4 regions of the Methylobacterium sp. CB376 genome follow, and region 4 is predicted to be linked to each of the others. Evidence: predicted binding sites of a transcription regulator. Region 4 holds the regulator's gene; each other region holds the start of a gene.

Region 1 (7,071 bases), 2.6 Mb from region 4:
TCACCCTGTCCGGCCGCGCTTGACAGCGGCCGGGCGGCGACGCATCGCGCCCTGCACCCGGTCGGCTCGCAGAGCCGTCCGCAGGAGATCGCGACCATGTCCCTGCGCGTCCTCGCCGCCCTGTTCGTGAGCCTCGTCCTGGCGGGCGCGGCCCACGCCGCCGAGCCGGTCTATCCGCCCGGCTCCCGCTTCGGCTTCGAGCCGATCCAGGACATGCAGGTCTCCCGCCGCTTCACCGGATTCGAGCGGCCGGGCGGCGGCGCCACGGTCTCGGTGGTCGAATTGCCGCCGCAGGACTTCTCCGCCCTCACGGCGAGCTTCACGGCCGAGAGCCTGAAGGCCCAGGGGCTCACCGTGAAGAACCGCGAGGAGCTGACCCTCGCCGGCGAGGCCAAGGGCATCCTGTTCACGGGCGAGCAGCCGATCGAGCAGCCCGGGGCCCCGACCATCGCCAAGTGGGTGCTGCTGGTGGCCGACCCGACCGTGACCGGGCTGGTGATCGGCCAGATGCTGCCCGGCGCCGAGACCGACGAGGCGATGCGCAAGATGCTCACCAGCGTGCGGGTGCGGGCGGCGCTCAGCCTCGACCAGCAGGTCGCCGCCCTGCCCTTCCGGGTGACCGAGACGGCGGGCTTCCGGCCGGTCCGGGTGCTGGCCGGCAACTCGGTGCTCTACACCGACGGGCCGAAGGACCAGATGACCAGCCTGGAGCAGCCCATCCTGGTTCTGGCCGAGGCGGTGCAGCCGCCGCTCCCGCCCGACCAGCGCGACGCCTTCGCCAAGGCGGCGCTCTACTCCAACCAGACCCTCAAGGATTTCGCCATCGAGCGCGCGCAGAGCTTCCGGCAGGGCGGCGCCGACTGGCACGAATTGGTGGCGCGGGCGACCGACATCCCCTCCGGCATGGCGGTGGTGGTGTCGCAGACGATCCGCTTCAAGCCCGACGGCTACTTCCGGGCGGTGGGGGTGGTGCGGGCGCAGGACCGCGACGCCACCCTGCCGCGGTTCCGCCAGGTGGTGGACGCGGTCCAGTTCCCCTGAGGGGCGGCGAGGGCGGGGTCGCGGCTCCGCCCGCTCATCGCCGGCCCCTCGCCCGACCGGCCCCGGGGCGCGCCGCGGCGCGGAATCCCGCGCGACATCCCCGGAGCCACGCTCCCTGAACGCCGCCGGGCCGGTCGTGTCAGCCGCCGTTCATGCAGCGCCCCTATAGTCCCGCTTCATCGATCGTCGTCAGTCGCAGCCTCCCGCGCGCCGCCCCGGCCCGGCGCGCGCGGCGGCGCGTGCCCAGGAGCGGCCCCGCCATGCTCGCCCGCGCGCCCCTGTCCGAGACGGCGGCGAGTCCGCGCGCCGACCGATCGCCCGGCCCCCTGATCGACAGCCTCGTCCCCGCCCTCGACACGGCCTTCGCCCTCGACCGCAGCGGCACGTTCCCGGAGGAGATCGCTGCCCTGGTCGCCCGGCTGCTGCCCGCGCGCGCCGCGATCTGGGACGAGGAGCCGGAGGCGGAGGAGGAGGCGGGCGCGCCGGCGGACCTCGCCGCCGCCCCCTGAGGCACCCGCCCCGGACCGGCGAAGTCCGGCGGTCCCTGCGGCAGCTCGCGCGTTGAGCGGCTGATCGGCCGGCCCATCATCCGCGCGCGCTGATCGTCCGGGGAGGTGGCGATGGCGAGCGCGACGGGCGGGCTGCTGCGGACGAAGCCGCTCGCGCGGCTCAACGCCGACGCGGCGGCGGGCGAGAACGGGCTCCACCGCAGCCTCGGCCCCTGGAGTCTCGTGGGGCTCGGGATCGGGGCGATCATCGGGGCGGGCCTGTTCTCGCTCGCCGGCATCGCGGCGGCCGAGCATGCCGGGCCGGCGGTCGTCATCTCCTTCGCCATCGCGGCCCTCTGCTGCGCCTTCGCGGGCATGTGCTACAGCGAACTCGCCAGCATGATCCCGGTCTCGGGCAGCGCCTACACCTACGCCTACGCCACGATGGGCGAGTTCGTCGCCTGGATCATCGGCTGGGATCTCGTGCTCGAATACGCGGTCGGGGCCGCCACGGTCTCGGTGAGCCGGTCGACATCCGTCGCGACGCTGCTGCAGGGCTGGGGCATCGCCCTGCCGCCGCGGCTGCTGCACTCGCCCTTCGAGACGGTCGCGCTCGCCGACGGCACCCGGACCAGCGGCCTCGTCAACCTGCCGGCGGTGCTGATCGTCTGCGTGATCTCCCTCCGGCTGATGCGCGGCGCGCGCGAGTCGGCCCGGGTCAACGCCGTGGTCGTCGTCGTCAAGGTCGCGGTGGTGCTCACCGTGAGCGGGGTGGGCCTGTTCTACGTCAAGGCGCAGAACTACGTCCCCTTCGTTCCGGACGATACGGGCACCTTCGGGGAGTACGGCTGCAGCGGGATCATGCGGGCGGCCGGGGTGGTGTTCTTCGCCTATATCGGCTTCGACGCGGTCTCGACGGCGGCACAGGAGGTGAAGAACCCCCAGCGCACCATGATGGTGGGGATCCTCGGCTCCCTCGCGATCTGCACCGTCCTGTACATCGCCTTCGCGGCCGTGCTGACCGGCCTCGTGCGCTCCGACGCGATGCGGGGCGATGCCGCCCCGGTCGCCACCGCCATCGCGCGCACACCCTTCCCGTCCCTGCAGGCGCTGGTGACGCTCGGCGTCATCGCGGGCTTCAGCACCGTCATGCTGGTGCTGCTCTACGGCCAGTCGCGGGTCTTCTACGCCATGGCGCAGGACCGGCTGCTGCCGCGCTTCTTCGCGGCGATCCACCCGACCTGGCGCACGCCCTACCGCTCGAACCTGTTCTTCATGGTCTTCGCCGCGCTGCTCGGGGGCTATCTATTTCGGCTACGGCCGCCGCTACAGCCGCGTCGGCCACGCCGCCCGCCCGCGGACCCGCACGGCCTGACCACGGGCGCTCGATACGACCAGATCGGACTGTGTTGTTCGAAGAAAAGCGCCGCAGGCCGTGCGCCGCCACACCGCCGCGTTGTTGAGGGGGCGCGAGACAAGGGCGGCTTCTTCGAGGAAGCTGTCAGCCTCACTTGGTAGAGGAACACGCGCATGAGATCCTCTTCGGTCCTCGCAGCGGTCACGCTGCTGCTCGCGGGCCCGCCCGCCTTCGCGCAGGGCACCGCCCAGCAGCGGGCTGCCTGCACGCCGGACGTCTGGCGCCTCTGCGCCTCGGCGATCCCCAATATCGGGGCGATCACCTCCTGCCTGCGGCGGGAATCCGCGAATCTGAGTCCCGCCTGCCGCACCGTGATGAACGAGGTGCAGGCCCCGACCCAGCAGGCAGCGGCGCCGCGCCCGGTCGCGCGTGGCCCCGAGCGGCAAGTCGCCGAGCGCCAAATCACCAGGCACCGAGTCGCCGAGCGGCGGATCGCGGAGCGTCAAGCCGCCGCGCGGCCGGTCCAGCTCCGCCGCATGGCCCAGGCCCGGCCCGCCCCGCGCCTGATGACCGCCCGGCCCGTCCCCCGGATGATGACGCCCCGGCCGGCTCCGACGCGCTTGGCGATGCGGCGCGGCTACGCCCATACCGCGATGATGGACCGCCCGGTCCCGCGCGCGGCGTCGCGACGGCACGTCGCCGGGCGCGGCTACGGCATCCCGGCCGGCCTCGCCGGGCTCGGCGGGCCCGGCAGCCGCTCGGCCATGCGGCAGGCCAATTACTGGATGCGCCAGATCGGCGGCATGATGGGCGGGATGGGAGGCGGCATGGGCGGCATGTCCCTCGACTCCATCCGCAACATGCGCGTCGGCGACCTGATGGGCATGATGGAGTAGGCGCGTCCCGCCGGCATGACGCAGGACGGGGCTGAAGGGCCGCCGCGGCGAGGGCCGCGGCGGCCCCGCCTCACGGCCCGCGATCCGCTTTCCGGACGATCAGTTCCGGGCAGCGGATGACACGCCCGCGCGGCGCCTGAGCGAAGCCGACCCGACATCCGCATGGCCGAAATGGGAGATGGCGAAGCAATCCGCCGGATTTCGGATGACGGCCGCGCCTGCCCTGATCCCTCCGGCCCCCGCGGCACCTGCCCGCGCCTGTCACACGGGTGTCGCCCCCCGCGGATCAGGGTCCGCGCAAGGACTCGCGCGTGAGTCCGGCCAGAACGGGGGAGCGGCGATGTCGCGTTCGGCGGTCGGCGGCTTGGGTCCGGTGGCGGGTCCCTCCGGAACGCCGCAACCGAAGGAGGGGCGGCCGAATCTCGACGGCCGGACCTCCGTCCTCGCCGCCGCGATCTTCGTCGCGGTGCTCGGCGGCGCGCTGCTCTGCGCGGCCTGCGGCATCCGCATCGACGTCATCGAGACCGGAACGGCGGTCGTCACCTCCCTGCCCGTCATCCTGCCCTTCGTGGCACTGACCATCGCGCTCGCCTTCGAGTTCGTGACCGGCTTCCACGACACCGCCAACGCCGTCGCCACCGTCATCTGCAGCCACTCGCTGCCCGCCACCGTCGCGGTGGTCTGGTCGGGCTTGTTCAACTTCCTGGGCGTGCTGCCGGTCTCGACCACGCACGTCCTGTCCTCGGGCGCCGCCGGCACCATGGCGGCGAACCGCTCGGGGCTGCAGCCCGGCACCCTGCGCAACCTCGCCATGGCGTGGCTGCTCACCCTGCCGGTCGCCATGCTCCTGTCGGGCCTGCTCTACGCGGTCTCCTCGCAGGTGTTCTGAGCATGGCGGCGCCGGCCCCGGCCGCCTTGCCGCGGCTCCTGTGCGACGAGCCGGCCCTGCCGGGCCTGCTCTTCGCGATGATCTTCGACGAGACGGGGCGCGGCCGGCTCGTCGGGCACGACGAGGATCTGCCGGCCCTCGGCAGCTTCGGCGAGGGCTTCCTCTGGCTGCACCTCAACCTCGTCGACGCGCGCCTCGACACGATGATCGCGGAGGGCCGGCTCGGCCCGCCGCGGCTCGCCGCCTCGGCCTTGGGGCGCGACGCGCACCAGCGCATCGCCGTCGAGGGCGGCTTCGTCGGCGGGGTCGTGGCGGACCTCGCCCGCGACGGCGCGCGGGCGAAGGTCGACCCGGCCGGGCGCCTGCACGTCGTGATGGGGCCGCGCTTCCTGGTGAGCGGCCGCCGCCACCCGGTCGTCGGCCCCGACGCGACCCGCGACGCCGCCCAGGAAGGCCTGCCGATCACCTCGCCGGTGCGCCTGCTGGAGGCGCTGATCGGCCACGTCGTGGGCGCCATGGCGAAGGAGGGCGCGGCCCTCTCGGAGGAGCTCGACGCCATCGAGGACCACGTCATCGAGGAGACCTCGCGCGTCGAGCGCCGCCGCCTCGGCCCGATCCGCCGCGACGCCGTGCGCCTGCACCGCCAGCTCCTCGGCCTGCGGGCGGTCTTCCACCGCTTCGAGGAGGAGGGCGAGGCGGAGGGCCTGCCCGACCGCGAGGTCGCCGCGGCGGCCCGCATCGCCCAGCGGCTCGATTCCCTCGACCGCGACATGCTGGCCATGGCCGATCGCAGCCGCCTCCTGCAGGAGGAGCTCTCGGCGCGGCTCGCCGAGGAGACGAACCGGCAGCTCTTCACCCTGTCGGTGCTCACCGCCCTGTTCCTGCCGCCCACCCTGGTGACGGGCGTGTTCGGCATGAACACCAAGGGCCTGTTCTTCGCCGAGCACGAGGCGGCCTCCCTCTTCGCCCTCGGCATCGCCGGGGGCTCGGCGCTCGCGGTCTACCTCGTCATCCGGATCCTGGGGCTGCGCGCGCCGGGCCGCTGAGCCCGGGTCCTCGGCGGCGCCGGACCTGACCCAGGAGTAGTGTGGCATGCCGGACGCAACCAGAGGAAAAGGACGCGGGCGGGCACGCATCCCTGGGACGCCGGGACCGGGCCGGGGCTAGGCTCGCCCCGGCTCCCCGCAGGGCTGCTTCGGGTTCTCGACGACATGCGTGCCAACCTTCTGGGTCTTGCCGCCGCGGCGGCGGCGGTGCCGGCCGTCGCGGCCGATCTCGCGGCGCCGGTGCCGGTGCCGGCCTATCGGCCGCCGGTGCAGCCGCTCAGCATCGTGTCGGAGTTCCGCATCGGCGGCTCGGCGCAGGACCCCTGGAGTCCCGAGGCCGGCAGCGGCAACGTCGTGAGCGAGGTGCTGTTCGCCAAGCCGGTGGTCCCGGCGGACCCGTTTTGGAGCCAGTTCGTGCCGCGGCCCACCGTCGGCGGCAGCTACAACACCGCGGGCCGCACCAGCTACGCCTATCTGGGCGCGACCTGGACCTTCGACATCACGGACCGGATCTTCGTCGAGGGCTTCTTCGGCGCCTCGTTCCACAACGGCGCCACCGGCCGCTTCGTGCCGCCGAACTTCAACGCGCTCGGCTGCTCGCCGCTCTTCCGCGAGGCCGCCTCGCTCGGCTTCCGCCTGACCGAGCACTGGAGCGTGCTCGCCACGATCGAGCACCAGTCCAATGCGGGGCTCTGCGTCGCCAATCGCGGCCTGACCAATGTCGGCGGCAAGGTGGCCTACACGTTCTGACCCTCCGCTCGCCGGCCGGACGGCAGCGGCCGCGCGCCCTCTGTCCAATTGGAAGCGCGCGCCCCCTCGTGTAGACGGTCCCGACAGCCGCCAAGCGTCGGGAAGCGAGAAGCCGTGGTCGTCCTCAACCGCATCTACACGCGCACCGGCGATGCCGGCACCACCGCCCTGGCGAGTGGCGAGCGCCGCTCCAAGGCGGACCTGCGCATCGAGACCTACGGCACCGTCGACGAGACCAATGCCTGCCTGGGGCTCGCCCGCCAGCACACGACCGGCGAGCTCGACGCGATGCTCTCGCGCGCCCAGAACGACCTGTTCGATCTCGGGGCGGACCTCGCGACGCCCGAGAGCGACCAGCCCCTGCCCTACGAGCCCCTGCGCCTCGTCGCCGCCCAGGTCGAGCGCGTGGAGCGGGAGATCGACGCGCTCAACGCCGCGCTGACGCCCCTGCGCTCCTTCGTGCTGCCGGGCGGCACGCCCGCCGCGGCCGCCCTGCACCTCGCCCGCACGGTCTGCCGCCGGGCCGAGCGGCTCGCGGTGGCGCTCGCCGCCACGCCGGGCGAGCGGGTCTCGCCGGTGGCGATCCAGTACCTGAACCGCCTCT
Region 2 (7,071 bases), 2.2 Mb from region 4:
GGAGGCCGAGCTCGCCCATGGCGTTGAACAGGGAGCGGTCGGTCCGCTCCTCCGCGTAGGCCTCGACGATGCCGGGGAGGAGCCGCTCCTGCGCGAAGCCGCGCGCCGTGTCCCGGATCAGCCGCTCCTCGTCCGTGAGCTGGTCCTCCAGCAGGAAGGGATCGTCCCAGCGGAAGGCGCCCTTGCTTCCCTCGTGCGGCTTGGCCGCGCTCAGGTCGGTCTGGGTGATGGCGGCGACGGGCGCGGCGGTCATGCGCGGGCTCCTCCTGCTGGTCGGTTGCCCCGAGGTGTAGCGCGGTCGCGCCCCGACCGCCAGGACGCGAAACCGCGTTTCGCAGCGGCCGGCCGCCTCACCGGGCCGGGCGGGCCTCGTCGTCGAAGGCCGGGGCGGCCTCGAGCTCCGCCTTGGTCATGCGCAACTCGGCCTCGATCGGCCCGCCGCTCTTGCCGACCACCAGGACGGTGGCGGGTCCGCGCGGCTGCCGCGCCGCCTCGACTGAGCCGGTCGCCTCGGTGACCGCGCCGCTGTGCTTGTCCTGCACGGCCGAGAGCACCTCGTTGCGGCTCGTCGCCCCCGGCATCGTCTCGGGGCCGGCGGTCCGGGCCTCGGCCTCGCTCGGCGCGCGCTCGGGCGTGGTGAAGGAGGGCGGGCTCTCCCGGGGCGACACGCCGGTGTTCCAGGCGAGCGTGTCGAAGGGCACCGCGACCTTCTTCTCGCCGAGGCCCAGGAAGCCTCCCACCCCGATCACGACCGCCCGCACCCGGCCGTCCTCGGTGACGAGGAGGTCCTCGATCTTGCCGACCCGGACGTGGTCCTGCCCGACGACGCCGACGCCGCGGATCTTGCTCGCCCGCATCGCGCCCGGGGGCGGGGCCGTGAGGAACGGCGAGGCGCCCTGCTGGGCAGGGACGGACTGGGCATGGACGGACTGGGCGAGGGCCGCCGGGCCGGCGAGGAGCGCGGTGGCGAGCGTCAGCGGGGCGATGCGCGCGGTCAGGGGGCGTCGGGTCATGGGACCTCCGATTCCCCGCACCAACGGCAGCGGCGGCGCGGAGGTTCACGGCCCGGGCGCGCCCTAATACGCGACCTTGCGCTCGACGGTGCGGAACTGGACCGCCGTGAGGGCGATCACGATGATCATCAGCACCACGGACTGGGCCGCGGAGGCGCCGAGATCCGAGCCGGTGCGCCCGTCCTGGTAGACTTTGTAGACGAGGGTCTGGGTGGCCCGGCCCGGCCCGCCATGGGTGAGGACGTCGATCGTCCCGAACGTCTCGCAGAACGCGTAGACCACGTTGACGACGAGGAGGAAGAAGGTGGTGGGCGAGAGCAGCGGGAACACGATGGTCCAGAACCGCCGCGCCGGCCCCGCCCCGTCGATCGCCGCCGCCTCGATCACGCTGCGCGGGATCGCCTGCAGCCCGGCGAGGAAGAACAGGAAATTGTACGAGATCTGCTTCCAGGCGGCGGCCATGACCACGAGGATCAGGGCGTGGGTGCCGTCGAGGAGCGGGTTCCAGGCAACGCCGAGGTCGCGCAGCCCCCGCGCGACGATGCCGAGGGAGGGCTGGAACAGGAAGCCGAACAGCACCCCGGCCACCGCGGGCGCCACCGCGTAGGGCCAGATCAGGAGGGTGCGGTAGAGGCCCGCCCCGGCGAGTTCCCGGTCGGCCATCACGGCAAGGAGCAGCGCGAGGCCGAGCGACAGCCCCGCCACCGCGGCCGAGAACACGGCCGTGACGCCGAGCGCGCCGTAATAGGCCGGGTCGGCGAACAGGGCCCGGTAATTGTCGAAGCCCACGAACTCGCTCGCGAGCCCGAAGGCGTCCTGCGCCAGGAAGGACTGGCCGACCGCCTGGACGGCCGGCCAGTAGAAGAACAATGCCACCGTCAGGAGCTGCGGCAGGAGCAGGAGGAGCGGCAGCCGCCAGCCCCCGAAGGTGACGCGATCGGGTCCCACGGTCAGCGGTTCGCTTGCTTCTCGAACTGGCGCAGCATGGCGTTGCCGCGGGCGGCGGCCTCGTCGAGGGCCTCCTTGGCGCTCTTCTTGCCGGCGAGCGCCGCCTCGATCTCCTCGGCCCAGACGTCGCGCATCTGCGGCATGTTGCCGAGGCGCAGGCCGCGGGAATTCCCGGTCGGCGGCTTGTTGGTCAGTTCCTTGAGCGGGACTTCGAGGGCCGGGTTCTTGTCGTACCAGCCATCCGCCTTCGACTTCTCGTAGGCCGCCTTGGTGATCGGCAGGTAGCCGGTGGTCTGGTGGATGCGCGCCTGCCGCTCGGTGTCCGACAGGAAGGCGAAGAACTTGGCGACGCCCTTGTACTCCTCGGCCGACTTGCCGCCCATCACCCAGAGCGAGGCGCCGCCGATGATGCTGTTCTGCGGCGCGCCGGGCGCGTCGGGATAATAGGGCATCGGGGCCGCCGCCCACTCGAACTTGGCGTTGCCGCGCACGTTGCCGTAGGAGCCGGAGGAGCCGAGCATCAGCGGGCACTCGCCCGAGGTGAAGCGCCCGAAGCCGTTGTCGTAGCGGCCGGAATAGTCGTAGAGCTTGTCCTTCTGCATCTCCGCGAGCGTCGCGAGGTGCTTGACCTGCAGCGGCCCGTTGATCTGCAGGGCGGTGTCGAAGCCGTCGAGCCCGTTGGCCTTGGTGGCGAGCGGCACGTTGTGCCAGGCCGAGAACTGCTCCAGGTGGGCCCAGGTCACCCAGGTGTTGGAGACGCCGCAGGTGGTGTAGCCGGCAGCCTTGAGGGCCTTGGCGGCGGCGAAGACCTCGGGCCAGGTCTTGGGCGGCGCGTTCGGGTCGAGGCCGGCCTTCTTCAGCGCGTCCCGGTTGACCCACATCACCATCGACGAGGAATTGAACGGGAAGGACAGCATCTCCCCGGCGGCGGTGGAGTAGTAACCCGTGATGGCCGGCAGGTAGGCATTCGGGTCGAAGGGCTCGCCCGCCTCCTTCATCAGCTGGTAGACGGGCTTCACCGCACCCTTGGCCGCCATCATGGTGGCGGTGCCGACCTCGAAGACCTGGATGATGTGCGGCGCGGTGCCGGCCCGGAAGGCCGCGATGCCGGCGTTCAGCGTCTCCGGATAGGTACCCTTGTAGGCCGGGACCACCTTGTACTCGCTCTGCGAGGCGTTGAACTCCTCGGCCAGCCGAATGACCGCGTCGTTGTTGGCCCCCACCATGGCGTGCCACCATTGCAGTTCGGTGACCGCGAGGGCGGGACCGGCCGCCGCGATCCCGAGGACCGCGAGTCCGGCGCGAAGGATCGTGTTCAGGGCCATGGCGCCTCGTCTCCTGCTGTGCCGTGGGCACAGATGGGGCGGTTCTGTTTCAGCCCGATGACGGGTGCGGCCGGGCCATTGCCAGACGTGCAAAAGCACGCCCGCGCACGCGGAGCAAGAGGAGGCCGCGGCAGGGACCGGCGCCGCCTCGCCCGCGAGGCGGAGGATCCTGCCCGGTGGGCGCCGATGCGGGTCTTCGACCCACGCCCAGGCGCCTGCCGGCGCGCGACCCGTTGTTCTTACCGGAGCAAGGCGGCACGCGCGGCACATCCCGCATGCATATAAGATTCGGTTAATCGTCACGCGCTAGGTGACTGGTGAATCGTGCCGCTTCACTGGTCGTTCCACGCGCCCCATGCCGATCCTGAGTCCGTGCCGGCGCTCCAGGCGCCTCCTGCTCGCCGTCGGCACGGTGCTGGCGGTCGGCATCCTGACCATGCGGGCGTCGCTCCCGGCCCCGCTCGTCGCGCGCATCGCGATCGCCGACATGACCTGGGTCGAGGTGCAGCAGGCGCGCGAGCAGGGCTTCACGACCGTGCTGGTGCCGAGCGGCGGGCTGGAGCAGAACGGCCCGTTCTTGCCGATCGACAAGCACGACAGTATCGTGGCCTTCACGGCGCGCCGGATCGCGGAGGCGCTCGGCCATACCCTGGTCGCCCCGGTGATCTCCTACGTGCCCCAGGGCCGCTTCGATCCGCCCTCCGACAACCTCCTGTTCCCCGGCACGCTCGGCGTCTCCGAGGAGGCCTTCGCCGGGACGCTGGAGGGTATCGCCCGCAGCCTCAAGGCGCACGGCTTCCGCCTCATCCTGTTCCTGTGCGACCACGGCGGCAGCCTGAAGGTGCAGCAGGAGGTGGCGGCGCGCCTCGACCGCGCCTGGGCGCCGCAGGGCGTGCGCGTGGTGAGTGTCGACGCCTACTACGTCGAGGGGAACCGCGCGCAGCAGGTTTGGCTCGAGTCCCAGGGCGAGACGCCGGCCACGATCGGCTTCCACGCCGGGCTCGCCGACCACGCCCTGATGCTGGTGACGGCCCCGGAGCGGGTCGATCTCACCCGCGCCGCCCCCTCGCTCCTGGTGCGGCTCGGCCTCGCCGGCGACGGGAGCAGCGGCGACCCGCGCCGCGCCACCGCCGAGCGGGGGCGCCGGCTCCTGGCGATCCAGGTCGAGGCCGCGCTCGCGCAGATCCGGCCGCTGATGGCTTCCGGCCAGGGATTGTGACCATGCCCGACCTCCCGCTCCCGCCCGCCCTCTGGGCCGCCGTCCACGGTCTCGCCGAGAGCACCGCGGGGGTGTGGCTGCTGCTCACGATCCTGGGCGCCGTGTTCACGGCCGTCAGCCTCGTGGCCCGGCCCTGCAATCCGGGCCAGCCGTGGTGGCGCAAGCCCGACGTCCTCACGGATGTCTGCTACTGGTTCGCGATCCCGGTCGTCTCGGGCTACGCCCGGGTCTGGCTCCTGGTCATCGGCATCGTGGTCATGAACGCCGCCTGCGCCTCGGCCGGGCTGCCGGCGCAGTTCGGGGAGGGCAAGGGCCCCCTCGCGGGCCTGCCGTTCTGGGCGCAGGTGCCGCTCTACCTGATCCTGTCCGACCTCGTGATGTACGCGACCCATCGCCTGTTCCACACGATGCGGTTGTGGCGGTTCCACGCGGTCCACCATTCCTCGGAGCAGGTGGAGTGGGTGTCGGCGGCCCGGTTCCATCCGGTCGACGCGGTCTTCCACGGCGCGCTGTCGGACGCGGTGCCGCTCCTGCTCGGGATCTCGCCGGACGTGGTGATCGCGCTGGTGCCCTTCAGCGTCGCGCTCGCCGCCCTCGCCCACGCCAACCTCGACTGGACCTTCGGCCCGCTGCGCTACCTGCTGGTCAGCCCGGTCTTCCACCGCTGGCACCATACCGGCCCCGACCAGGGCGGGAACATGAACTTCGCGGCGAGCTTCCCGTTCATCGACCTGATCTTCGGGACCTTCTACATGCCCAAGGGGGTGCTGCCCGAGGCCTACGGCAACGGCGACCCGTCCTTCCCGTCCGGGTTCGGCGGCCAATTGGTCCACCCCTTCGTCGGCGCGGGCGCGGGCGGGGCGGCCGAGGGCGCCGGCCTCGGCCGCTGAGCGCAACGGCCCGACGCACGTCCGCCTGGCTCCTCGCTCCCGCACCGCTTCCGCCGCCTGACCGGCGGCCCCTCCGGCGCGCGATGCGCGGGAGCGTCAGGTCGCCCGCCCGCGCTCCCGCAGCGCCGTGAGAGTGGTGGTCGGGGTGATCGCCTCGGGGTCGATCGGGCAGTGCAGGATCGCCGGCAGGCCCGAGGCGCGGGCGCGGGCGAGGGCTTCGGGGAAGTCCTCGGTCCGGGTCACCCGCTCGCCGTAGCCGCCGAAGGCCGTCGCGTAGGCGGCGAAATCCGGGTTGCGCAGGCTCGTGCCCGAGACGCGGCCCGGGTATTCCCGCTCCTGGTGCATCCGGATCGTGCCGTACATGCCGTTGTCGACCAGGATGACCAGGATCGGCAGGCCGTACTGCACGGCGGTGGCGAAGTCCTGCCCGTTCATCAGGAAGTCGCCGTCGCCCGACACCGCCACCACGGTGCGCTCCGGCCGCAGGCGCTTGGCCGCCACCGCGGCCGGGACGCCGTAGCCCATCGAGCCGGAGGTCGGGGCGAGTTGCCCGTCGAAGGCCCGGAAGGGCCAGAAGCGGTGCACCCAGGTGGCGAAGTTGCCGGCCCCGTTGCACAGGATCGCGTCGGCGGGCAGCACCTCGCGCAGATGCGCCATCACGCCGCCCATCTGGAGTTCGCCCGGGGTGGCGACGCGGGCGGGATCGCTCCAGGCGAGGTAGGACGCGTGCGCCTCGTCGGTCCCCTCCGCCCAGGGCAGCCGGGCGGGCGGCTGCACGGTCTCGATCGCCGCCGCGAAGGCGGCGGGGGTCGCGTTGACGGCGAGGTGCGGCCGGTAGACCCGGCCGAGCTCCTCGGGATCCGGATGCACGTGGACGAGGCGCTGGCGCGGCCCGGGAATGTCGAGCAGGCTGTAGCCCTGCGAGGGGATCTCGCCGAGGCGCCCGCCCACCAGGAGCAGGAGGTCGGCCTCCCGGATGCGGGCGAGGAGCCGCGGATTCGCGCCGAGCCCGAGATCGCCCGCGTAGCTCGGGTGGTCGGCCGGGAACAGCCCCTGGCGGCGGAACGAGCAGGCGACGGGCAGGCGGAACAGGCCGGCGAAGCGCGCGAGGCGCCGCACGGCCGCCTCGCTCCAGCGGCTGCCGCCGAGGAGCGCGAGGGGCCGCTCGGCCTCGCCGAGGAGCCGCTGCAGCGCCACCATCTGGGCCAGCGCCGGATGGGTCTCGGTCGGCGCGTAGGGCGGCGCGTCCGCCACCGCGGCGGTGGCGGTGAGCACGTCCTCCGGCAGGGCCACCACGACCGGGCCGGGCCGGCCCGCCGTGGCGACGTGGAAGGCGCGGGAGATCAGTTCCGGCAGGCGGGCCGGGTCCTCGACCTCGGTCACCCACTTGGCCACCGTGCCGAACACCGCCCGGTAATCGATCTCCTGGAAGGCCTCGCGCTCGCGCGCGCCGCGCTCGACCTGGCCGACGAACAGGATCAGCGGCGTCGAATCCTGGCGCGCCACGTGCAGGCCGGGCGCCGCGTTCATGGCGCCGGGGCCCCGGGTGACGAAGCAGATGCCGGGCTCGCCCGTGAGCTTGCCGGCCGCCTCGGCCATCATGGCGGCGGAGCCCTCCTGGCGGCAGACGGTGAGGCGGATCGCGGCGTCGTGGAGCGCGTCGAGCACCGCGAGGT
Region 3 (7,071 bases), 2.3 Mb from region 4:
CGTCTACCGCTACAAGGTCTACGCCTTCGTGATCTCGGCCGGGCTCGCGGGCCTCGCCGGCGCGCTCTTCGCGTGGTCCGAGCGCTACGTCGCCCCCAACACCTACGGTTTCGAACTGACGGTGCTGTTCCTGCTCGCGGTGACCATGGGCGGGCGCAAGTCGCGCTCGGGGCCGCTGATCGGGGCCGCCATCGTGGTGATGATGCCGAACATCCTCGCCGACATCGAACTCGTGCGAATGATGGCGGGCGGCATCGCGGCGCTCGCCGTGGCGATCCTCGCCGTCGCCTTCCTGCGCCGCCGGGAGAACCGCTTCGCCCTCCTGGTGCCGGCCCTGCTCTGCATCGCCTTCTTCCCGGCGACCCTGGCGCTCCAGTCGGTGACCGATTACCGGCTCACGGTCTTCGGGCTGATGATCCTGTTCGTGGTCTACTACCTGCCCGAGGGGATCGTCGGCTACCTGCGCGAGAAGCTGCCCTTCCTGCGCCCGGCCCACACGGGCGAGGGCCGGCTGCTCACGGCCGCGGGCGAGGCGCTGATCCGCCAGGGCGGCCGCGAGGGCACCGATCCGCTGCTCCGGGTCGAGGGCGCCGTGATGCAGTTCGGCGGCCTCAAGGCGCTGGCGGGCGTCGACCTCGCCGTGCGGCCGGGCACGATCCACGGCCTGATCGGACCGAACGGCTCGGGCAAGAGCACGATGATGAACGTGCTCACCGGCATCTACCAGCCGACCGACGGGGCCGTGGTGCTGGCCGGCGCCAACCGCCTCGACGGTCGCACCCCCTCCGAGATCGCGCTCGCGGGCGTGGCGCGGACCTTCCAGAACGTGCAGCTCTTCCGCGAGATGACCGCCCTGGAGAACGTGCTGGTCGGGCTCCACCACAGCTTCCAGGGCACGCTGTTCGACGCGATCCTGTCGACGCCCCGGCGGCGGCGCGAGGAGCGCGAGGCGCGCGCCCGCGCCATGGCGATGCTCGACTTCGTGGGCCTCGGCGCCCTGGCGCAGGTCGAGGCGCGCAACCTGCCCTACGGCAAGCAGCGCCTCTTGGAGATCGGCCGGGCGCTGGCCCTCGACCCGGTGCTCCTCCTCCTCGACGAGCCGGCGGCGGGCCTGACCGCCCCGGACATCGCCGAACTGACCACGATCATCCGCAAGATCCGGGACGCCGGCATCACCGTCATCCTGATCGAGCACCACATGGACGTGGTGATGGGGCTGTGCGACCGCGTCAGCGTGCTCGATTTCGGCCACAAGATCGCCGAGGGCAACGCCCGCGAGGTCCAGTCCGACCCGAAGGTCATCGAAGCCTATCTCGGCAGCCCGGTTGCCGACGCCGCGGAGTAGCGCGCATGCTCGACGTCACGGGGCTGGCCGCCGGCTACGGCCAGGTGGAGGTGCTGCACGGCCTGACCTTCGCGGTGCCGAAGGGGCAGGTCGTGACCCTGATCGGCTCGAACGGGGCCGGCAAGACCACGACGATGCGGGCGCTCTCCGGGATGATCAAGCCGCGGGCGGGCTCGATCCGCCTCAACGGCCGCGAGATCGGCGGGCTCGACAGCCACGAGGTCGCCCGGGCCGGGCTCGCCCACTCGCCCGAAGGGCGCCGGGTCTTCCCGACGCTCACCGTCGAGGACAACCTGACGCTCGGCGCCTTCCCGCGGCTGACCGGGTCGCGGCCGAAGGGGGACGTGGCCGCCGACCGGGACCGGATCTACGCCCTCTTCCCGCGCCTCAAGGAGCGGCGGGCGCAGCTCGCCGGCACGCTCTCGGGCGGCGAGCAGCAGATGCTGGCCATGGGTCGCGCCCTGATGCTGCGCCCGGAGATCCTTCTCCTCGACGAGCCCTCGATGGGTCTGGCGCCGAAGCTGGTCGAGGAGGTGTTCCGCACCATCCGGCGACTCAAGGAGGAGCAGGTGACGATGCTCCTCGTCGAGCAATTCGCCATGGCGGCGCTCGCCGTCGCGGACCACGCCTACGTGCTGGAGAACGGCCGCATCCGCTTCCAGGGCCCGGCCGAGCAGCTGCGCTCCGACCCCGCCGTGCGGGCGGCGTATCTGGGCGGGGGGCATTGAGGCGGCGCGGGTCAGGCCCGCTCGGCCGTGCCGAGCAGGCCCCTCGCCCCGGCAACGGCCCAATCCAGGGCTTCCAGGAAGGCCTGGAAGTCCGGCTCATCGAGTTTCTGGCGATCACGATGGACCGAGGTCGCGTCCCCGGTCACCTCGTTCTCGTTGGTCACGAAATCTCCTTTGCGGAAGCCGAATCTCAGGAACTCCTGGGAAGGGCCACCGACGTGGCGGGCGTAATGCAAGCTCTCGCGGGCCACGATCGAACCGCGATCCGGCTCGCCGATATCGAGGACGCAAGTCACGACGCGGCGTTCGACCGCCGATGTCGCATGAGACAATCGCGGACAAATCTCACGACATCGAGCGGTTTCGACTTTCCGACATCATTCGACCCCGCGAAGACGGCATAACTTGCGATATAGCCGGTCTCCGCGCAGCGGAAAGTCCCGAAATCTCGAAGCTTTATACTCTCGATCCGCACCAGGTCAGACCCGGCCGGCGCGGCGTCCGTCATTTTGTGATGAGGGCGGACGAGGTCTCCGGTCGCGACGATTCCGGAGACCTCGGACGGCTCCCCACCCCCACGCTCTCGCACTGCTGCATGTCGAGAAAGCCGGGCCAGGCGCGACGGGCCCGCCGCCCGTCGCGCCTACGACCGCTACTTCGCCTTCAGGAACTCGGCCACCTCCAGCAGCACGAACTCGTTGTCGTCGGCGCGGTTGGGGTCGCGGCTGGCCGAGAAGGGCAGGTTGTTGTCGTTGCCCACGACGATGTGCCGGTCGTCGACCACGTCCACGTTCTCGATCGTGAAGAACGGGAAGGCCAGCACCCCGTCGGTCAGCGGCTTGCGGGCGCGCTTGTGCGGATCGGCGATCCGCATCAGGTCGATGAAGCCGATCTTGCGCACCGGGCCGCCCCGGTTCGCCTCGGTCATCTCGATCTTGACGACGCGCTTGAACTGCGCCGGCACCGAGAAGCAGTCGGGCCGCTTCTCCCCCGCCGGGCAGGCCTTGTCGGCAGTCCCCTCCCCGTCGTCGCGCTCGATGATCAGCGCGGTCGCGGCGTCGATCATGTTGAAGTCGCCGATCGCGTGGCCGTTGCGCTCCAGCGGATAGGTCCAGAACCGGCCCGTCCAGGAGGCGGCCGCGACGTCGAATTCGAGGATGCGCAGATCTTCGCGGCCGTCCGTCTTCTCCCAATCCTTGGCGTCCGCGTCCCAGAGCGGGCCCTCCAGGAGCGGGTAGAGGAAGCGCCCGTCGGGCGAGGCCGCCATGCCCTCGAAGCCCTTGGAGCGCTTCACGGTGAACACGACCGGAGCGGTCGGGACCGGCGGGGTCGTGACCGCGAAGTGGTCGGGCGAGCGGGCGGGCTTGCCGGCCACGCTGGTCTCGATCACCGCCTTGACCCGGCCGCTGCGGTCGGCCCGGATCAGGTAGGGGCCGAATTCCTCGCCGATCCAGAGGTCGTCGCCGACGAACTGGAAGCTCTCGGGGTCGAAGTCGCTGCCGGTCAGGTAGCGGCTCTCCGTGCCCTCGTTGGCGATCCGGAAGGGGACGCGCCGGTCGGGATCGCGCAGGAAGATCGTCTCCAGCCGCTCGACGGTTCCCTTGTCGAAGTCGATCCGGTAGCGGTTCAGGTACAGCATGGCGTCCGGCGAATACGCCTTGGTGCCGTAGCCGTTGTCGGTCAGCACCCAGAAGGTGCCGTCGGCCATGCGCTTGATGCCGGAATGGCCCTGCAGCGGCTGGCCCCGGAAGGGCAGCTTGACCCCGGTCGGGTGGCCCATCGAAAGGCCCTCGACCGAGCCGACCTCGTCCACGCGGCGGCCGGTGGTGAACTTGCCCGAGACCGTGAGATCCTTCGGCGCGTCGGCAGGCGCCGGGATGACGCTCAGGGCCGGCAGGATCGCGTGCCCGGCGAGCACGGCCGGGAAGGCCTGCGGCTCGGCGAGGGCGGGGACCGAGGTGGCCAGCAGCGCGAGGACGAGGAGACGGGGGACGGGCATGGACACCTCACGGGGCGTCGCGACCGGGCGGCCGCGGCGCGGCCCTTCTGCGCGAGGCCGGTGTCAGGCCCGTGACACGGCGCCCTCCCCTGCCCCTCGGCCCGCGGGGCCGTCTCCGCCCACGAAAAAGGGCACCGTCGCCGGTGCCCTCGCGCCGTCGCCGTGACCGTGGTCCCTACTCGCAGACCTCGACGCGGCGGTAGGTGAAGGATTCGTCGTCGAGCCAGACCTTGCGGCGCTCGAAGTGGCAGACCGGGGCGCGGCGGCGGACCACGACGGGCTCCGGCTCCTCGACGTAGACCCGGCGCGGCGGGGGCGCGACGTAGACCGGCGGGGGCGGGGCGGCCTGGGCGCCGTTGATGATCGCCCCGGCCGCGACGCCGCCGAGGACGCCGGCCGCCGCCCCACCGAGGATCGCGGCGCCGACATTGTCACGGGCCGAGGCGGCCTGCGGCGCCGCGACGGCGACGACGGCGACGAGCGCCGCACACGCGCTCACGCGCGAGAGGCCGAAAGAAGACAGAGCGCGCACGCTGGATCTCCAGGAAAGGTGCAAGCAGGATGGCGGCGATTGCTTAACGAAACGCCAAGGACACGAAGCCAAGGACATAACGCCGAGAGCAGAGGGAACCGCACGGGAGGTGCGGCGCGGCGCGACGCGCCTTCCAGCCCATCGCGACCATGCCGGCAGCGTGGTGGCGCTTTGCGGCAATTTCCGGGTGCATGGCGGCATTCCCGTCCTGCACGGCCGCCTGTGATCTGCCTGCATCAGGGCACGGCCCAGCCGGGCGAGGCGGGGCCGCCGAGGCGATCCCGGCGCCCGCGCGGGGCCGGGACCGCGCCGCTCACGCCTCGCCGCTGAAGCGGCCGTGGCAGTGCTTGTACTTCTTGCCCGAGCCGCAGGGGCAGGGCTCGTTGCGGCCGACGCGGCCCCAGGTCGAGGCGTCGGTCGGGTCGCGCTCCAGCACCGCCGCGTCCGCCGAGAGGTCCTGCGCCGCGTAGCCGAAGGCACCGCCCCCGCCGCCGAAGCTGCCGGAGCCCTGCGGCAGCGCGAACTCGTTCTCGCCCGTGACCGGGTCGAGGTGCTGGGCGAACATCGGCGGCAGGCTCGGGGCCTCCGGCTCCTGCATCATGATCTCGATGCGCATGAGCTGGCCGGTCACCTGCTCGCGCAGGGAGCCGATCAGGCCGTTGAAGAGCTCGAAGGCCTCCGACTTGTACTCGTTGAGCGGGTCGCGCTGCGCGATGCCGCGCCAGCCGATCACCTGCCGCAGGTGGTCGAGGGTCACGAGGTGCTCGCGCCAGAGGTGGTCGAGGCTCTGCAGCAGGACCTGCTTCTCCACGTAGGCCATCAGGTCGGGGCCGTTGCGCTCGACCCGGGCCGCGTAGCCCTCGTCGGCGGCCTTGCGCAGGCGGTCGCGGATCTCCTCGTCGGCGATCCCCTCCTCCTTGGCCCAGTCCTCGACCGGGACATCGAGGTTGAGCTGCGCGCCGATCGCCTCGCGCAGGCCCGCCACGTCCCACTGCTCCGGATAGGCGTCCTCCGGGATGTGCTGCGCCACCACGTCGTCCACGACCCCGTGGCGCATCTCGTCCACCGTCTCGCGCACGCTCTCCTGCGCCATGAACTCCCGGCGCTGCTCGAACACCACCTTGCGCTGGTCGTTCATCACGTTGTCGTACTTGAGCACGTTCTTGCGCATGTCGAAGTTGCGGGCTTCGACCTTCTGCTGCGCCTTGGCGATGGCCTTGTTGATCCACGGATGGATGATCGCCTCGCCCTGCTCCAGGCCGAGCTTCTGCAGCATGCCGTCCATGCGGTCGGAGCCGAAGATGCGCATCAGGTCGTCCTGGAGCGACAGGTAGAACTTGGAGCGCCCGGGATCGCCCTGGCGGCCGGAGCGGCCGCGCAGCTGGTTGTCGATGCGCCGGCTCTCGTTGCGCTCGGTGCCGACGATGTAGAGCCCGCCCGGCAGGGCGGATTTGCGGCCCGCCTCCGGATCCGCCGGCTCGCCCGAGGCCAGCACCTGGGCCCGGTTCTCGTCGATCTCCCGGCGGATCGCATCGACGCGCGCCTGCCGCTCCGGCCCCTCCGGAACCTCGGCGAGTTCCTGCGCCACCCGCATCTCGACGTTGCCGCCGAGCTTGATGTCGGTGCCGCGGCCGGCCATGTTGGTGGCGATGGTGATGGCGCCGGGCACGCCGGCCTGCGCCACGATGTAGGCCTCCTGCTCGTGGAAGCGCGCGTTCAGCACCGCGAAGCGCTTGGTCACCCGCCCCTCGCGGGCCGCCGCGTAGACCTCCTCCATGGCCGAGAGGTTGCTGTAGTCGAGCGGCCGGTAGCCGTGCCTCTCCAGGAGGGCCGCGATGTGCTCCGAGCGCTCGATCGAGCCCGTCCCGACCAGGACCGGCTGGTGGCGGGCATGCGCCTTGTCGATCTCCGCGATGATCGCGGCGTACTTCTCCTCGGCCGTGCGATAGACCTCGTCGTCCTCGTCCACGCGCTCGACCGGGCGGTTGGTCGGGATCTCGACCACGCCGAGGTTGTAGATCTCCTGGAACTCGTCCGCCTCGGTCGAGGCGGTGCCGGTCATGCCGGCGAGCTTCTTGTAGAGGCGGAAGTAGTTCTGGAAGGTGATCGAGGCCAGCGTCTGATTCTCGGGCTGGATCGTGACCCGCTCCTTGGCCTCCAGCGCCTGGTGCAGGCCCTCCGAGTAGCGCCGGCCCGGCATCATGCGGCCGGTGAACTCGTCGATGATGACGACCTCGTCGTTGCGGACGATGTAGTCCTTGTCCCGCGTGAACAGGGTGTGGGCGCGCAGGGCCTGGTTCACGTGGTGGACGATCGTGATGTTGTGCGCGTCGTAGAGGTCGCCCTCCCGCAGCACCCCCGCCTCGCGCAGCAGCTCCTCGATGTGCTCGTTGCCGCTCTCGGTGAGCGAGACCGTGCGCTGCTTCTCGTCGAGGTCGTAATCCTCGCGCGCGAGCCGCGGCATCAG
Region 4 (7,071 bases):
GGTACTGGAGCGCCCAGCCCTTGCAGGGATCCCCGGAGAAATCGAAGACGATGCGCCCGCGCGCGCTCTCGACCGCGCGGGCGCCGGTGCTGCGCAGGAGCGAGAGGTCGTAGACCGCCCGGTGCGGGGCGAGGCGGATCCCCCCGGCCGGCTCCGCCGCGAGACCGGTGGGCAGGAGAACGACGAGCGGCAGCAGGGACGCGAGGAGTGTCCGCATGGAATTTCCCGTGTCGGGCACGCGCGGCCCGGGGCGGAACCATAGGTGCAGGGCGCCGCCCGGGCAACGCGACCTCTCGCACGGGATGCAGCGTGGCGCGGATGCCACTCTGTCCCGCTCGCCCTCGCCCGGGGCGGGCCCTCCGGGGCCGCCCGCGGAGTGCGCGGCGGCCGCCTCGGGGCGCCGGCGCGCGCCCGCCCCGGCGCGTGACAAGCTGTTGATACGCTGTGGATTTCCTGGCCTCGCCGCCCCCCCGGAGGGGACCCCGCCGGGCGCCTCTCCCCCCAGTCCGCGGCCCTGCGCGAACCCGGCCCGGCGCGGGGAAAACGGGTCCGGCGGGGCCGTGGGACTCTTGCGCGGAGAACGGCCGCTCCTGTAGGTTCACCCCCGTCGCAAGCGCTGTCACGAAGCGGCGATCATCAGCAGCAGAGAGGCACTGGACGCGCGGTCGCACGGCCGAACGCAGACGGCTGCGTGCGTCCTTGCCGCTGATGGGTGGGGGAATTCGGAGGCGGCGATGACGGATGCGGGCCCGAGCTGGACGAAGGAACGGGTCGAACTCCTGAAGCGGCTGTGGGGAGAGGGGCGCAGCGCGAGCCAGATCGCGGCCGAGATCGGCGGCGTCTCGCGCAATGCGGTGATCGGAAAGGTGCATCGGCTCGGCTTGGCCGGCCGGGTGCTGAAGTCGAACGGGGCGCCCGCGCCGGTGCCGCGCAGCCGCGCGCCGAGCGAGGAGGAGCGCCCGCCCGCCCAGGCGCCGGTCCCGACCATGGTGGCGCCCGCGCCGGCCTCGCTGGCGCTGGTGCGCGCCGAGCCCCCGCCGTCGGCGGAGGCGGCGCTGCCGCTCTCGGAGCGGGTGACGATCATGGAGCTGCGCGAGTTCATGTGCCGCTGGCCCATGGGCGACCCGGCCTCGCCCGATTTCCGCTTCTGCGGCGCCCGCTCGATCACGGGCCTGCCCTACTGCACCCACCACGCGCGCATCGCCTACCAGCCGGCGACCGAGCGCAAGCGCAGCGACCGGCGGGTCGTGGCCTTCCGCTGAGCCCCGTTCGCCGAACCCGTCACCGGTTCGGCGGCGACGACCCGGCGGCGAGGCCCCGGCGGGCCTGCGCGGCGCGATCCTGCCGGGATCGCGTCCTGGGAGGGTCGTCCTGGGAGGGTCAAGCGTGCCGTCGCCGCGCGCAGGGCGGACCCTCGCGGCCGACGCCGCCGCGATGCCGTCCGCCGATGCCGGGCCTCGATGCGGCCGGGGCGCTCAGGAGGCGCCGTTCGCGAACATCTCGTCGAAGGAGTAGCCCGAGCCGCGCACGGTGCGGATCGGGTCGGGGCGGCGCGGCCGGTTGATCGCCTTGCGCAGCCGGCCGATATGCACGTCGACCGTGCGCTCGTCGATGTAGACGTCGTGGCCCCAGACGCCGTCGAGGAGCTGCTCGCGGGAGAAGACCCGGCCCGGGCTCTGCATCAGGAATTCGAGCAGCTTGAACTCGGTCGGGCCGAGATGCAGCTCCCGCCCCTCGCGCCGCACCCGGTGGCTGACCCGGTCGAGCTCGATGTCGCCCGCCACCAGGAGATGCGCCACGTGGGCCGGCTTGGCGCGGCGCAGCAGCGCCCGCACCCGCGCCAGCAGCTCCGGCACCGAGAAGGGCTTCACGATGTAGTCGTCGGCGCCGGTGGCGAGGCCGCGCACCCGGTCGCCCTCCTCGCCGCGGGCGGTGAGCATGATGACCGGCAGCCGCTCGGTCTCCCGGCGCGCCCGGATCCGGCGGCAGAGCTCGATGCCCGACAGCCCCGGCACCATCCAGTCGAGGAGGACGAGGTCCGGCACCTGCTCGCGCAGGCGGATATCCGCCTCGTCGCCGCGGGCCACGGCATCCACCGTGAAGCCCTCGGCTTCGAGGTTGTAGCGGAGCAGGAGCGTCAGCGGCTCCTCATCCTCGACGATCAGGATCCTCGTGCTCATCGACAATGCGGGTCTCCGGTCCGGTCACGCCTCCGGCGCCGGCGGCGCCACCGTGGCGAAGCTCGACCGGTCGTTCTTCGGGCGCTCGGTCGGCAGCGTCTCGCCGCTGACGAGGTAGTGGATCGTCTCGGCGATGTTGGTGGTGTGGTCGCCGATCCGCTCCACGTTCTTGGCGCAGAACAGGAGGTGCGTGCAGAAGCTGATGTTGCGCGGATCCTCCATCATGTAGGTGAGGAGCTCGCGGAACAGGGACGTGTAGAGCGCGTCGATGCCGCCGTCGCGCGCCCAGACGTCGAGGGCCACGGCGACGTCCTGGGTCGCGTAGGCGTCGAGCACGTCCTTGAGCTGCTCCTGCACGAGGTCGCTCATGTGCTGGACGCCGACCACCACCTTCTGGAGCTGGGGCTGATCGCTGATCGCCACCACCCGCTTGGCGATGTTCTTGGCGAGGTCGCCGATCCGCTCGAGGTCGCCGGAGACGCGGATCGCCGAGATCGTCTCGCGCAGGTCGATCGCCATCGGCTGGCGCTTGGCGATGAGCAGGATCGCCCGCTCCTCGATCTCGCGCTGGAGCCCGTCGAGGCGGGCATCCGCCGCGATCACGCTCTGGGCCAGGGTGCCGTCGCGGCGCACCAGGGCGGTCGCCGCATCCGCCATCATCTTCTCGGCGATCCCGCCCATCTCGGCGATGCTGCGGCGCAGGTTCTGCAGGTCCGCGTCGTAGGAACTGACGATGTGATCCGACATGGCGCTCGTCCTGCTCGCAAGGGGGAGGGTCAGCCGAACCGGCCGGTGATGTAGTCCTGGGTCTGGCGCTTGGTCGGAGTCATGAACAGCCGGTTCGTCGGCCCGAACTCGATCAGCTCGCCGAGATACATGAAGGCCGTGAACTGCGAGATGCGGGCCGCCTGCTGCATGTTGTGGGTGACGATCGCGATGGTGAATTCCCCGCGCAGCTGCTCCAGCAGCTCCTCGATGCGGCCGGTCGAGATCGGGTCGAGGGCCGAGGTCGGCTCGTCGAACAGGATCACCTCGGGCTTTTGGGCGACCGTGCGGGCGATGCAGAGGCGCTGCTGCTGGCCGCCCGACAGGCCCATGCCGGATTGCTTGAGCTTATCCTTGACCTCGTCCCAGAGGGCGGCCTTGCGCAGGGCCTCCTCGACGCGCTGGTCGAGGTCGGCCCTGCCGAGCCGCTCGTAGAGCCGGATGCCGAAGGCGATGTTGTCGTAGATCGACATCGGGAAGGGCGTCGGCTTCTGGAACACCATGCCGACGCGGGCGCGCAGCTCGTTCAGGTCGATCGCCGGGTCGAGGATGTTGCGCCCGTCGAGCAGGATCTCGCCCTCCGCCCGCTGGTCGGGATAGAGCGAGTAGATCCGGTTGAAGGTGCGCAGCAGCGTGGACTTGCCGCAGCCCGACGGCCCGATCAGCGCGGTGACCTGCCGGTCGTGGAAGTCGAGGTTGATGTTCTTCAGGCCCTGGAAGGTCCCGTAGTAGAAGTTGAGGTTCTTGACCGCGAGGCGGACCGGGGCGGTCTCGTCGGCCGCGCCGGATTTGACGACCGGTGCGGCGGTGGCGGAGGCGCTCATCGGGGTTCTCCGGAGGATCGTCGGCGGGGGGCGGCGCGGTCTCAGCGGCCCCTGCCGCCGCGCAGGAACAGGCGGGCCGCGATCGACAGGCCCAGGATGGTCACGGTGATCAGCAGGGCGCCCGCCCAGGCGAGTTGGCGCCAGTTCTCGTAGGGCGAGAGGGCGAATTGGTAGATCATCACCGGGAGGTTGGCGACGCCGCCCATCAGGTTGGGGCTGAACCAGGAATTGTTGTTGAGCGCCGTGAAAAGGAGCGGCGCCGTCTCGCCCGCGATGCGCGCCAGGGCGAGCAGGATGCCGGTGACGATGCCGGCCTGCGCGGCCTTCCAGGTGACGGCGCGGATCACGATCGAGGGCGGCGCGCCCAGGGCCGCGCCGGCCTCGCGCAGGGAGCCCGGCACGAGGCGCAGCATGTCCTCGGTGGTGCGCACGATCACCGGCGTCGCGATGATGGCGAGCGCCACGCCGCCGGCCCAGCCCGAGTAGCCGCCCATGGTGCGCACCATCACCGTGTAGACGAAGAGGCCGATCAGGATCGAGGGCGCCGAGAGCAGGATGTCGTTCAGGAACCGGATCGCGTCGGCGAGCTTGGCCGTGCGCCCGTACTCGGCGAGGTAGGTGCCGGCGAGCACCCCGACCGGGGTCGCCACCACGATGCCGATCAGCGTCATGACCAGGCTGCCGAGGATGGCGTTGGCGATCCCGCCCCCCTCCGAGCCGGGACCCGGCGTCACCTCGGTGAACAGGGTCGGCGAGAGGCCGCGCAGGCCCTCGACGATCAGCATCAGCAGGATCGAGCCCAGCACGATCGCGCCGAGCGCCGTCGCCGCCGTGCAGAGGATGATCAGCAGCCGGTCGGCGGTGCGCCGGCCGGCGCGGACGCGGCCCCAGGCTTGGCGCGCCGGTTCGGCGGTCGCGGCCTGGCCTGCCGTGGCGAGGGTGGTCCGGGCGTCCATGGCATCAGAGCTCCGTCGGGCGGGATCAGGCGACCTTCACGCGGCGCACGAGCAGCCGGGCCACGATGAGGACGATGAAGGTGACGACGAACAGGATGCAGCCGAGCGCCAGCAGGGCGTGCAGCTGCATCCCGTCCGCCTCGTTGAACTCGTTGGCGATGCGCGACGCGATGGTCGAGCCCGGGTCGAAGATCGAGGGCGACAGGCGGTTCGCGTTGCCGATCACGAAGGTCACCGCCATGGTCTCGCCGAGCGCCCGGCCGAGCCCGAGCATGATCGCGCCGATGATCGAGACCGAGGCCTGCGGGACCAGCACGTGGCGCACGACCTCCCAGGTGGTGCAGCCGATGCCGTAGGCGCTTTCGCGCAGGACGGTCGGGATCTGGTCGAGCATGTCGCGGGTGATCGAGGCCACGAAGGGCACGATCATGATGGCCAGGATGATGCCGGCGGTCAGGATGCCGACCCCCGAGGGCACCTGCGCGTAGAGCAGCGTGCCGACGACAGGCAGGCCCTCGACGAGGTTCGAGACCGGCACCTGCACGAAGCGGGCGAAGAGCGGGGCGAACACGAACAGGCCCCACATGCCGTAGATGATGCTCGGCACCGAGGCGAGCAGCTCGATCGTCATCGCCACGGGCTTGCGCGCCCAGCCGGGGCAGAGCTGGGTGAGGTAGATGGCGATGCCGAGGGAGATCGGGACGCCGATCACCAGGGCCAGGAAGGCCGAGACCAGGGTGCCGATGATGGCGACGAGGGCTCCGTACTCCTCGCGCCCGACATTCCAGGCGCTCGAGGTGATGAAGCCGGGCCCGAAGGCCTGGAAGGCCGGCCAGCCGCCGTAGACGATCGAGGCGAGGATGCCGGCGAGCACCAGCAGCACCAGCAGCGCCGAGCCGAAGGCGGCGGCCTGGAAGAGGCGGTCCGCCAGGGGGCTCGGCGCGCCGCGCGCGGCCTTGGGGGCGGTGGCGAGAGCGAGGTGTTCGGACAACGCGACCATCCGGATTTCCCTTCAGTGAGCCGCCTGTAGCGCGCGGAGCCGCCCGACGCGAGCCGTCGATGGGGCGCCCCCTCCGGCGCGAGGGCCGGAGGGGGCGCCGGGTTGCGGCTCACATGCCGAGGACCGGCTTGCCGTCCTTGCCGGTGACCTTCTTCCACTCGTCCTGGATCAGGCCGACGACGGCGTCGGGCAGCGGCACGTAGTCGAGGTCGCTGGCGAGCTTGTCGCCGTTCTTGTAGGCCCAGGAGAAGAACTTCAGCACCTCGGCGGCGCGGGCCGGGTCGCTGGGGCTCTTGGGCACCAGGATGAAGGTGGCGGCGGTGATCGGCCACGCCTTCTCGCCGGCCTGGTTGGTCAGCGCGATGCCGAAGCCCGGGGCGGACTTCCAGTCGGCGTTGGCGGCGGCGGCCTGGAAGGCCTCGTCGCTCGGCTCGGGGAACTTGCCGGCCTTGTTCTGGAGCAGCGCCACCGGCAGCTTGTTCTGCTTGGCGTAGGCGTACTCGACGTAGCCGATCGCGTTCGGCACCTGCTTCACGACGGCGGTGACGCCCTCGTTGCCCTTGCCGCCCTGGCCGGCCGGCCAGCTGATCGTCGTCGAGGCGCCGAACTCCTTCTTCCAATCGGCCGACACGTCCGACAGGTAGGTCGTGAAGATGCTCGTCGTGCCGGACGCGTCGGAGCGGTAGACCGGCGTGATCACCGCGTCGGGGAGCTTCACGCTCTCGTTCAGCTTGGCGATCCTGGGGTCTGACCACTTCTTGATCTTGCCGGCGTAGATCTCGGCGAGGAGCTCGCCGGTGAGCTTCACCTCACCCGACTTCACGCCCTGGATGTTCACGACCGGGACGACGCCGCCCATCACGGTCGGGAACTGCACGAGCCCGTCCTTCTCGAGGGCCTCGCCCTTCAGGGGCGCGTCGGTGGCGCCGAAATCGACCGTGCGGGCCTGGATCTGCTTGATGCCGCCGCCGGAGCCGATCGACTGGTAGTTCAGGCCGACGCTGGCCTCCTTGCGGTAGGCCTCGGCCCACTTCGAGTAGACCGGGAACGGGAAGGTGGCGCCGGCGCCGGTGATGTCGGCCGCGAGGGCGGCGGTGGCGATCTGGGCGGTCGCGAGCCCGATGGCGAGCGCGGTGGCGAATCGTTTCACGAAAGCTCTCCGTGTTCCGTCAATCTGACGCGCGGTCTGGGTCTCGCCTCGGGGCGAGAGGCTGTCCATCGCGGCGCGAGCGGTAGCCCCGCACGACGCCGCCCCTATGACGGTTGCATGACGGTTGCATGACATCGCCCTCGCCCTCCGCTCGAAGTCGCCGGGAGCATGGGACGGTCCGGGGGGCTCGCGCGTT

What was found. Region 4 encodes PhoB, which activates phosphate uptake and scavenging genes when phosphate is short. Its sites were predicted from a motif close to TGTCATNNANCTGTCAT; they were not measured.
Region 1: the regulator PhoB is predicted to act here: its motif matches at 4,042-4,058, upstream of QA634_RS10195 (inorganic phosphate transporter).
Region 2: the regulator PhoB is predicted to act here: its motif matches at 3,333-3,349, upstream of ugpB (sn-glycerol-3-phosphate ABC transporter substrate-binding protein UgpB).
Region 3: the regulator PhoB is predicted to act here: its motif matches at 4,133-4,149, upstream of QA634_RS09060 (esterase-like activity of phytase family protein).

Annotation. Positions count from the first base shown of each region.
Region 1 covers NZ_CP121648.1:2,275,881-2,282,951, reverse strand. Annotated here, with positions in the region: gene QA634_RS10220 (alpha-ketoglutarate-dependent dioxygenase AlkB) at 1-23, shown strand, start outside; gene QA634_RS10215 (hypothetical protein) at 97-1,041, shown strand; gene QA634_RS10210 (hypothetical protein) at 1,302-1,550, shown strand; gene QA634_RS10205 (amino acid permease) at 1,662-3,047, shown strand; gene QA634_RS10200 (hypothetical protein) at 3,060-3,782, shown strand; gene QA634_RS10195 (inorganic phosphate transporter) at 4,123-4,671, shown strand; gene QA634_RS10190 (transporter) at 4,674-5,717, shown strand; gene QA634_RS10185 (acyloxyacyl hydrolase) at 5,883-6,467, shown strand; gene QA634_RS10180 (cob(I)yrinic acid a,c-diamide adenosyltransferase) at 6,582-7,071, shown strand, end outside.
Region 2 covers NZ_CP121648.1:1,867,626-1,874,696, reverse strand. Annotated here, with positions in the region: gene QA634_RS08340 (acyl-CoA dehydrogenase) at 1-253, opposite strand, end outside; gene QA634_RS08335 (PRC-barrel domain-containing protein) at 351-1,013, opposite strand; gene ugpA (sn-glycerol-3-phosphate ABC transporter permease UgpA) at 1,077-1,961, opposite strand; gene ugpB (sn-glycerol-3-phosphate ABC transporter substrate-binding protein UgpB) at 1,964-3,286, opposite strand; gene QA634_RS08320 (creatininase family protein) at 3,642-4,505, shown strand; gene QA634_RS08315 (sterol desaturase family protein) at 4,508-5,395, shown strand; gene QA634_RS08310 (thiamine pyrophosphate-binding protein) at 5,492-7,071, opposite strand, start outside.
Region 3 covers NZ_CP121648.1:2,037,171-2,044,241, reverse strand. Annotated here, with positions in the region: gene QA634_RS09075 (branched-chain amino acid ABC transporter ATP-binding protein/permease) at 1-1,345, shown strand, start outside; gene QA634_RS09070 (ABC transporter ATP-binding protein) at 1,351-2,073, shown strand; gene QA634_RS09065 (hypothetical protein) at 2,085-2,237, opposite strand; gene QA634_RS09060 (esterase-like activity of phytase family protein) at 2,726-4,072, opposite strand; gene QA634_RS09055 (hypothetical protein) at 4,248-4,604, opposite strand; gene secA (preprotein translocase subunit SecA) at 4,918-7,071, opposite strand, start outside.
Region 4 covers NZ_CP121648.1:7,334,489-7,341,559, forward strand. Annotated here, with positions in the region: gene QA634_RS33755 (cell envelope integrity EipB family protein) at 1-217, opposite strand, end outside; gene QA634_RS33760 (GcrA family cell cycle regulator) at 735-1,262, shown strand; gene phoB (phosphate regulon transcriptional regulator PhoB) at 1,476-2,180, opposite strand; gene phoU (phosphate signaling complex protein PhoU) at 2,205-2,927, opposite strand; gene pstB (phosphate ABC transporter ATP-binding protein PstB) at 2,957-3,769, opposite strand; gene pstA (phosphate ABC transporter permease PstA) at 3,811-4,725, opposite strand; gene pstC (phosphate ABC transporter permease subunit PstC) at 4,751-5,725, opposite strand; gene pstS (phosphate ABC transporter substrate-binding protein PstS) at 5,835-6,875, opposite strand.